Regions from separate parts of the Pantoea cypripedii genome, predicted to be linked through region 3. Evidence: predicted binding sites of a transcription regulator. Region 3 holds the regulator's gene; each other region holds the start of a gene.
What was found. The regulator LexA, encoded in region 3, represses DNA repair genes until DNA is damaged. The targets are predictions, from matches to a motif close to TNCTGTATGTACATACAGNA.

Region 1: the regulator LexA is predicted to act here: its motif matches at 1,657-1,676, upstream of HA50_RS07385 (DinI-like family protein).
Region 2: the regulator LexA is predicted to act here: its motif matches at 1,298-1,317, upstream of sulA (SOS-induced cell division inhibitor SulA).

What each region holds. Positions count from the first base shown of each region.
Region 1 covers NZ_MLJI01000001.1:1,587,575-1,590,857, reverse strand. The annotation lists gene HA50_RS07395 (hypothetical protein) at 1-712, shown strand, start outside; gene HA50_RS07385 (DinI-like family protein) at 1,749-1,997, shown strand; gene HA50_RS07380 (hypothetical protein) at 2,412-2,669, opposite strand; gene HA50_RS07375 (hypothetical protein) at 2,729-2,968, opposite strand.
Region 2 covers NZ_MLJI01000001.1:1,514,736-1,518,018, forward strand. The annotation lists gene ompA (porin OmpA) at 1-430, opposite strand, end outside; gene sulA (SOS-induced cell division inhibitor SulA) at 786-1,277, opposite strand; partial or broken gene HA50_RS06940 (TfoX/Sxy family DNA transformation protein) at 1,500-2,098, shown strand; gene yccS (YccS family putative transporter) at 2,124-3,283, opposite strand, start outside.
Region 3 covers NZ_MLJI01000001.1:284,587-287,869, reverse strand. The annotation lists gene HA50_RS01260 (CsbD family protein) at 1-86, opposite strand, end outside; gene dinF (MATE family efflux transporter DinF) at 244-1,575, opposite strand; gene lexA (transcriptional repressor LexA) at 1,668-2,282, opposite strand; gene HA50_RS01245 (diacylglycerol kinase) at 2,388-2,756, opposite strand; gene plsB (glycerol-3-phosphate 1-O-acyltransferase PlsB) at 2,883-3,283, shown strand, end outside.

The DNA.
Region 1 (3,283 bases), 1.3 Mb from region 3:
CAATGAGTTCGCGAATGGGAATGTTATGTCTTTCCAACGAGAGCTGGCAGGTTATCTCGCAAGATTTAAACCGCTCCAAGGAAATCACTACATCAGATTAATAGAGTCACTAAACAATAGAAGATTTACATATTGCAGCTTAAACTATGATCTTTTATTTGAGCTATCAGCTAACTCATTAGGTTATGGTATCACCTACTCAAATCGGCTTGCACCAAGAAATATTAGATTATTAAAAATACATGGATCTTGTAACTTCTGGCCTGATTTGGGAAAATCCATTATCCGTGGGGTTTCTTTCTTTGGGTCTTTTAGCGCGGCTATTTCTGCTCAGGTTAAACCACTGAACCAATATCAATCCATATTGAAATCGACCACAGAAGACAGTATCGCACCAGCCATTGCCATGTATGCTGAAGGAAAAAAAGTTACAGTTTGCCCTGACTATGTTTCGGCTCAGCAAGAAATGTGGAACGAAAGTATAAATGAGACTTCAAAAATATTTATTATTGGCGTCAGAGTACATCAAGCAGATAAACACATTTGGCAAAATATTGGCGAATCAGAATCTGATATTTATTATTTCGGTGCGAGCAAAGCTGATGAAGAAGAGTTTGTTGCATGGAAAGATGCTTACCGTAAAAAAAATGCATATTTTAGACTTTGTCTTTTCCCCGAGGCAATAGATGCAATAATAAGTCTCACTCGCTGATAACACTTAATCATGGGGTGTCAGGGGTCGGAGGTTCAAATCCTCTCGTGCCGACCAAAATCTCCAAAGAAAGCAGCCTCTTACGGCTGCTTTTTTTTTGCCTCAATTTTGCGATGGTAAAACTATGGCAAAATGATGGTAAAACCCACCAGCTTTTGTGGCTCAAATTGGCGGCCCTACCCCGTCCCACGCACTGGTAGCTATTCACGTAATAATGCCGAACATTACCACAGACGTTAACCATTAACCTGATGAGTAAAAAGATGAAGTATACGAACTGATTCAGCTTAGGGAACCAGGTATACGCTATGCTTATGTGGCAACATTGAGTTGCATGACAGGGGGTTGCTTAAATGAGACGTTCATTAAATTGGCTAATAATCATCCTTGTGAATCTTTTCGCTTTGACCGGATGTTACCATCCAGATCGACCAATTGGCCCTGATGGGCGACCAAATGTGCCGACGGAACAATCAGTTCCGAACGGTCCAATGAGTAAAGGACCGGTTGGACAACCCCAGGCATGAATCATTACGAGCAAATTAAGCATGTGTCTTTCTTCATTATGGAGGGCATGTGTTCCTGCTAATTACATCCTTTTCTCAGAAGGTTTGCTGCATCTCTGGCAACCGCTTTTGCAGGCAGCTGTTTAGATAACGCAGCCATACGCTCAAGCTCATACAAAATATTGCTCTTGTTTATCGGCACACCTTTTGCCGTCAGTTCGATTACAGCCGCCCCTATGGCGCATCCAATCATTCCTGCTCGGTTCGATCTCATTTCATTCATCGTAGTAATTTGAAGGATTTGTTTGACTTAAGGTTAACAGTAGTTCGAAAACATAAAGTTTCAAATGCAGTTAACATTCTGAACTTACAGTTATTTTTTCATATTGCACATCAGGTTACGAATGGAGAACTTATGACTTTCACTTGTGCTTATTGAACTGTATGAATTCACAGTATATAAAATAACTGTTCATGCAACCAGTATCCAACTTGATAGTGGATATCGATACAGTTACCCGGGGGGAAATATGATAGTCGAAGTGATGGTGGCTAAAGAGAAAGCAGGGAAAATGCCGAAGGGTGCAGTGGAGGCGCTTAGGGAGGAACTCACTAAGCGCCTGAGTCGCAGTTATGATGATGTGAGCGTGGTGGTTAAGACCGCCAGCAATGACGGGCTGTCACTTTTGCGGGCGAAAGATAAGGAAGGCGACAGAGAAATAGTCTCAAAGGTGCTTCAGGATGCCTGGGAGTCGGCAGACGACTGGTTTCACGGGTGATGAATTCAAACCGTTAAGCTGCTGCCGCTACGCTCGCATAATCAGCATCTCGGATTAAACTTAACATTGATCATGATACACCTTTTGCCCGGGCAAACTTATCCCACTGCCCGGGCTTCTTTTCGGACTATACCTAACAAAAATTAATCAAATCGAGAAAATTTTATCATCGGTGTGAATGTGTACAAATGTTTCACTGTCGCTATTATAGAGATGCACTGCACACAGCAATTGTGGTGCGATGAGATTTTTCCCTGTTGGAGTATTTAAGCCTGCACACTCAGCAGGCATTTTTTTACATACATTATTACTGATGCATAAACTGATAAGGCGGAGTGTCTTTATATATGCCGCGAGGTGAGTTTATCTGCAAGCATTTGCCCGTGCTGTTCGGGAGCCGTAGCACGGGCTTTTTTATGGGCATGGACCATCCCACGCCCGGGTAACCACCCAGGTGACAACACCGATCACCACCACCTCTTCCAGCGGTTCACCCTCTATCGTGTCGCCGTCATCACAGATGATCGCAGTGGGGGCGAGTTTGCCGAGTTGCCGCATATCCCACGCTTCAAAATAAATCGTGTCGCCATGCCTCGGTCTGATTGAGGTGTCCACTACTACCAGGCCATCAGCAGTTTCCACTATGAGTACGCCTTCATAGTGAGCACCCATTATCTCGTTCCAGTCTAATCTCCCTTCCGCATAATCCTTTGCCGGAGACGGGAAGCCCATCAATAAGGCCCATTCTGGCTGTTCAACTTGAATTTCCTGTCTTCGCTGAAGTCTGGAGTGATGTCGATGAAATAGCTGATCTGATTCTCTATCCAGGCATTAGCGCGCTTCAGCGTCCAGTGATGGTTATGGCGCTCCAGCTCGGCAACGAAATCACCCGTTGTAACTGTTTTCTGGCCTCTCACATCCATCTTGATGCTCTGTCGAAAGGCGTTCTGTATGTCGCGGTAGCGTGGCATGGTGATCAACTCCCGATAATTACTGTATGCCCATACAGTATTATTGATCGACAGAATCGATCAAGTAGATCGTCAGATCTTTCTGAGAAGGGATTGTCAGGAAAGGAAATTTAAATGCGGAGAGAGTTGAACCTTTAGGGGGATAGCGGGTCATAAACTACATGGATAATCCCATGTAACGAATTTCGCCCGCTGATGCGGGCTTTTTTTTGCACACCAAACGGATGTTGCTAAACTCATATAGCGGCATGCCACACCGACATGCCGCAACCTGAATATCCATGGTAGAACTTGCCCGCGTTCTTCCAACCCAGA
Region 2 (3,283 bases), 1.2 Mb from region 3:
GATCGCTGATGCGAACGCCGTTGTTGTTCTGAGTTGAATCAGCACGCCATACCATGCCGCCCAGACGGGTATAAACGTCCAGATCGTCAGTGATTGGGTAGCTCAGTTTAGCAGCCAGCTGAACGCCTTGTGCTTTGAATGCGCCATTGATGTTGTTGCCTTTGTAAGGCATACGGCCCAGCCAGTCATAGCCCAGCTCGAAGCCCAGGTACGGGTTAGCCTGGTAACCCAGGAATGCGCCTGCACCCAGCTGATCCTGATGGGTCGGACCGTCGTTGTTCACGTAACCGTTACCGTAGTTACCTTTGTCGTGGTACTGAGACCAGCCCAGTTTAGCACCGGTATACCAGGTGTTATCTTTAGGAGCGGCCTGCGCTACGGTAGCGAAGCCAGCCAGTGCCACTGCAATTGCGATAGCTGTCTTTTTCATTTTGCGCCTCGTTATCATCCAAATAGGCAATGAGCAAAAATGTTTGCTCTTGGTTGTAATCCAATCCTTCGCCGGGTCAACATGCTCGCTTATGACTCTACCGAAAAAAACGGAGGTTATTGAGCACCCTGGCGAGGTAAAGTCTACAACGAGATTGGAAACTTACAAGTATGATGTGACGCCAGGCGATAAAAAAACAGGGGTTTATACACACATTTTAACAATTGACATGGCATAATCTTCGTGATCAGAAATGAAAAAAACGGCTAAGCCATTGTCTAAGCTGGCTGGACAAGAATCAGTGGCTTAGCGTTAACTTCCGCAAAAAACGTTGTGAGAAAAATCTTAATTTTACTTAATGAAACAAATCTGAGGGAATTTTTGACGCAGACGGTTGTCTCGACAAAACGGCTTCGTACCCTTGCGGACGCATAACCAGCCCCAAAGCTTCACCTTCTGCTGCTGCCTGTTTTAGTTCCCAGCGTTCTTCATCATTAAGCTCGTACGGAATCCATGCCAGAACCACGCTATAGTTCCCGGTACGCAGGGCTTTGACCATACTTTCTACCGTACTGTAACGTTCACTTTCGGTGATATGCATACTCTTTTCCAGCGGCAAACCTGACTGCTGCAGCCACTGGCGATTCAGTTTGTGCGCTGGCGTTAACCACAGTTGCCAGCGTGATTGCAGGCTCAATTGTTGCAGGACTGGCAGCAGCAAAAGCTGCATCATGCCAGGTTGTTCACTGTAACGCAGCTCTGTAATGCCACCCAGAGTAGGTTGCGCTACACCTGAAGTTGCAAAACGGTGAGAACGATCAGCGGTGCCAGAGAATTGAGTACGCATAATTTAATCACTCAGTAATGAACTGTATGAATATACAGTAATGGCTTCCTGGATAAAGATCAACCTCAATTTCTGAAAACGTCTCGCAAATTCAGCACATTTTTTGCTCTGATTGCATTTATTCATTGAACAGCCAGATCGTTTTTCATATCTTCTAACTCGATGAATAAATGGATGTTTATTAGGATTTTTCTGGTAAAAGGACTTCAGGAAGGTGTCAGCATGAAAAAAACTCATCCGGTTGTTGAGCAATCAAAAGTGCGGCTGGCGGCACTGGGAAAAATTGAATCTCGCACGCAGTTTGGTGGCTACGCGCTAACCGTGGAAAAGGTGGTCTTTGCGTTTATCAATGACGATTCACTCTACTTACGTGCCTGTGAAGCGGTGGCGGATTATGCAGTGGAACGACCCATGGAGCCGCTAATTTATCGCAAGCGTGGCATACCTGTGGTCCTGAATTATTTCAAAGTCGATAACTGGCTTTGGCAGGAGCCAGAACGGTTGATGCGGTTGTCTGCCAGTGCTTTACGGGCGGCGCGCGATGAGCTTGAGACCAAATATGTCTCGCTGCGGTTAAAAGATTTACCCAATCTCAGCATGCGCATGGAGATGCTGCTGCATAAGGTGGGTATTTGTTCGGTAAACATTTGTATGAAATCGGCGCGAAGCAGAGTTGGCTGAAATTGCGGACGGTGAATAAGCATATTGGCCTGAAAACACTGCTGGCGTTACAGGGAGCGATTTCCGGGCATCATGAGGCGGCGCTGCCGAGTGAGGTACGAGCAGAGCTTTGCGCGTGGTATCAAAAAACGCTCCGCTAGTGACATCGCAGAGCGTTTTTCGTTTTTAAGCCGCCACGAGGATACGACGCAGGCGCGCTATTTCCGGCAGCAGGGCGATGAGTAACCCCAGCTGTTGCAAAACTAACGGTGCCTGCGTTTCCGGGCTGGCTTTCATCCCGGCCAGACGATGGAGCAGGGCCTGCTGCATCCGGGCGGCCTCAGCATCGCTGACGCGCTCAATTTGCAAAACATCTTCAACAAAGCATACCGCATCATCCAGCAACGCCAGTAGCGTCGGGTCGCTCAGCCCGACACGATGCGCGCCGAGTGCTGAAATATAGCTGAGAAAAGAGTGATTCAGGCACAGTAGCCGAAAAGCATTTTCACGTAATGACTGCTGGTAACGGGCTTCACTGCTCATATTGGAAACCACCGAAGCCAGTTCTGCATCGGCGTTGTGTGCATCGCGGCGAGCCACACGGTAAGCCAGACGGTTATCTTTGCCCTGATGATATTGCTCCATAATGGCATCAAGGTAGCGACAGTTGGCATTCAGGGTGCGTTCGGCTACGGCGGGTAACTGACGGAAGTGCCAGTCCGGCCAGACGAAGGCGACAGCCAGCCATGCCAGACCACAACCCAGCAACGTATCCATGACACGCGGCAGTGCGACTTCAAACCCTTCACCCAGCAGATTGAAGCACAGCAGCACCAGCAGAGTAATGAACAGTGTCGCCTGGGCATATTGTATTTGCCGAAAGGCAAAAAACAGCACACCACTGAAGACGATCAGTATCAACTGTCCCTCTATTGAAGGCACCAGCCACAATACCGGTAAACCGATAGCTATCCCCGCCAGCGTGCCACCAATGCGCAGTGCGAGGCGACGTCGCGTGGCATTGTAGTTCGGCTGGCAGACAAACAGGCTGGTGAGCAGAATCCAGTAGCCACGGTGTAGGCCCGTTAGTTGAATAAAGCCATAACCCACGCATAACACCAGCGTCATTCTGACTGCGTGTCGGAATAGCGCTGAAGTCGGTGTGAGATGGCGGCTAATACGCAAGCGGATATCCGCCCAGCCGCTTAACTCATCGCTGGAAAGGTTGTCATCGCTTGAAGCAGCGGGTTGCGCCAGCTTTTGTTCTGACTCAATCGACGCCAGTTGAGCGTCCATGGCACGCAAATTCCGTAACAGCCAGAACAGGGCGCGGATGTTGGCTTCAT
Region 3 (3,283 bases):
ATATCATCATCGGTCAGCTTGCCCCATTTTTCTTTCACTTTCCCTTTGAATTGCTTCCAGTTTCCACTCGCTTCGTCTTTGTTCATAACCGTACTCCATGTCGTTTCCAGTGAGTTGACGGCATACCCATTTCCTGAAGGTAAAAACCGATATAACACGCTACTTAATTGCGTTGTTAAGGATAATTATAGTAGGCAATGAATATCAGGTAGCACACTTACGGATTAATCTGTAATTAACAGGTTATATTCCACTATACGAAAACCAAGTATCATGACGCCAGTGACGGCGCCAGACCAGCCACAACGTGAGTCCGCGTAATGCCAGAAATACCGTCACCGCCAGCCACAAACCATGATTTCCCAGCCAGGGTAAGGTGAGCAACGACAGGCCATAACCCAGCGCCGCCAGCGCCATGCTGTTACGCATTTCCCTGCCACGCGTCGCGCCGATAAACATGCCATCCAGCAGATAACACCATACCCCCACCAGGGGCATCACCACCTGCCACACCAGGTAACGATCGGCGGCTTCGCGGAGTTCGTCCAGCGAGGTCAGCAACCCGACAATTTGCACCCCGCACAGGGCATACATCATGGCGAACAGCAACGCCACCAGACCCGCCTGACGGCAGGCCGCGTGCCAGACCAGCAACAACTGGCTGCGATCTTTCGCACCAACCGCTTCACCAGAGCAGGCTTCAACCGCATAAGCGAAGCCATCCAGTGCGTAGGCTGTGAAAGTGAGAAACATCAGCAGAACCGCGTTGACTGCGACCACATCCGGCCCAATGCGCGCGCCAAAGATGGTCAGAGAAGCAAAACAGATTTGCAGCAGAAATGAGCGCAACATAATGTCGCGATTGAGACGAAACAGGCGAGCGGCGCCACCGCGCCAGCTCTCTTTCAGCAGGGTGAAATCAATGCCACGTAGCTTTAATACGCGCGCGACCATTAACAGCCCGACACCCAGGGTGACATATTCAGCCAGTGCCGTAGCCGCAGCAGCGCCTGCCACACCCCAGTGCAGGCCGAGCACAAACAGCAGATCCAGCAGAATATTGACCAGGTTGCCCACTACCAGCAAAACAACGGGCGCACGCGCATACTGCACGCCCAGCAACCAGCCGAGGAGCACCAGATTAGCCAGTGTGGCGGGAGCACTGAGCCAGCGAATCTGAATAAACAGTTGTGCCTGCTGCTGTACCGCAACGCTGCCCCCCATGAGCGCAGCCGCCAGATTGCCGACAGGTGTGCGCAGCAACATAAACAACACGCCTGCGATCAATGCGATAAGCAACGGTTGGGTAAGCGCACGCGCCAACGCCGTTTTATCGCTGGCACCAAATGCCTGGGCAGTCAGTCCGGTTGTACTCATGCGTAAAAACAGCAGCAGCATAAAAATGAAGCTGGTTGCAGTGCTACCCACAGCCACGCCACCGAGATAGATCGGACTATCGAGATGGCCAATCACTGCGGTATCTACCACGCCAAGCAATGGCACCGTGATATTCGAGAGGATCATCGGCAGCGCCAGCCGCCAGAGTGTCTTATCAGAGGAGGAAAACAGCTGCATCAGCCCGTCCCGGTTTGTGCTGCGCTACAGTTATTTTGGCAAATCAAACCACGGCAGCGCAGAGGCGCTACCGTAGTGGGGGATTTAAAGGATTAAAGCCATTCGCCGTTACGCACGATACCCACAGCCAGCCCTTCAACGGTGAGTGACTGCTCACGTGTATCGACCACAATCGGCTGGAAGTCGCTGTTTTCTGGCAGCAGCTGCACAATCGCACCCTGCTTTTTCCAGCGTTTCACTGTGACTTCATCATCAATGCGCGCCACCACAACCTGGCCATTGCGCACTTCCTGAGTCTTGTGTACCGCCAGTAAGTCACCATCCATAATGCCGATATCTTTCATCGACATGCCGCTAACGCGCAGCAGGAAATCAGCGGTAGGTTTGAAGAGGTTGGCATCAACCTGGTAATGGGCCTCGATGTGCTCCTGTGCCAATAACGGTTCACCCGCGGCGACACGGCCAATCAGCGGCAGCCCCTCACTGGCTTCTTCTTCCATTAATAAACGAATACCGCGCGACGCACCGGAGACGATTTCAATTACGCCCTTACGTGCCAGGGCCTTCAGATGTTCTTCTGCCGCATTCGGTGAGCGGAAGCCCAGTTGAGCAGCAATTTCCGCACGCGTTGGCGGCATGCCCGTCTGGTTGATATGGTCGCGAATCAGATCATAGACCTGTTGCTGCCTGCTGGTTAACGCTTTCATCCCGCCCCCTGGTTGTTTATACAGTCGCTGTGAGTATATACAGGTATTGGCGAAATGGAAACCAAAACTGAGGGAAAAATCAGCGAGTTGATGAATCCGGAATCCTTATCGCAAATGCGACCAAAGCAGCGCGATCCAGACGAAAAGAGCCAGTAAGATAGCTAACAGTACGGCAGCCGACCCCATATCTTTCGCGCGTCCGGCCAGCGGATGACGCTCCTGACCAATGCGGTCGACGACGGCTTCAATGGCACTATTCATTATCTCTACAATGACCACCAGCACCACAGAACCGATCATGAGTACGCGGGAGATAGCGTCAACATCCAGCCAGCATGCCACCACAATCGCCACCAGCGCGGCGATGGCCTCCTGGCGAAATGCCGCTTCATGTTGCCAGGCGGCGCGCAATCCCTGCCAGGAATAACCGGCAGCTTTCACTATCCTGAGAATACCGGTGACGTTATTTGCCATGTCGTTGAACCCTTTACTCGTTTTGACGTCAATGTCTGGGCAGCCGGGAATGGCACGGCCACAGATCTTCGCGGCACTTTCTGGTATGCTTGCCGCGCTTTGCTAACAAGAGGCTTAAAGTTGTCTATGTCAGGTTGGCGTAAACTTTATTATAAATTATTGAATTTACCACTCTCCATTTTGGTAAAGAGTAAGGCTATTCCGTCGGATCCCGTGTCTGAGCATGGGTTAGATTCAACGCGGCCAATCCTATATGTGCTGCCTTACGATTCCAAGGCCGATCTGCTCACCCTGCGTTCGCAATGTGTGAAACACGATCTGCCGGATCCGCTTACACCGCTGGAAATCGATGGCACATTGCTGCCTCGCTATGTGTTTATCCACGACGGTCCGCGCGTTTTCCCTTATTTCGTGCCGAATGTGGAGTCAGTGAAGCTATTTCATGACTATCTCGATCTGCATCGCAGCAACCCCGAGCTGGATGTGCAAATGCTGCCAGTGTCGGTGATGTTTGGACGCGCACCTGG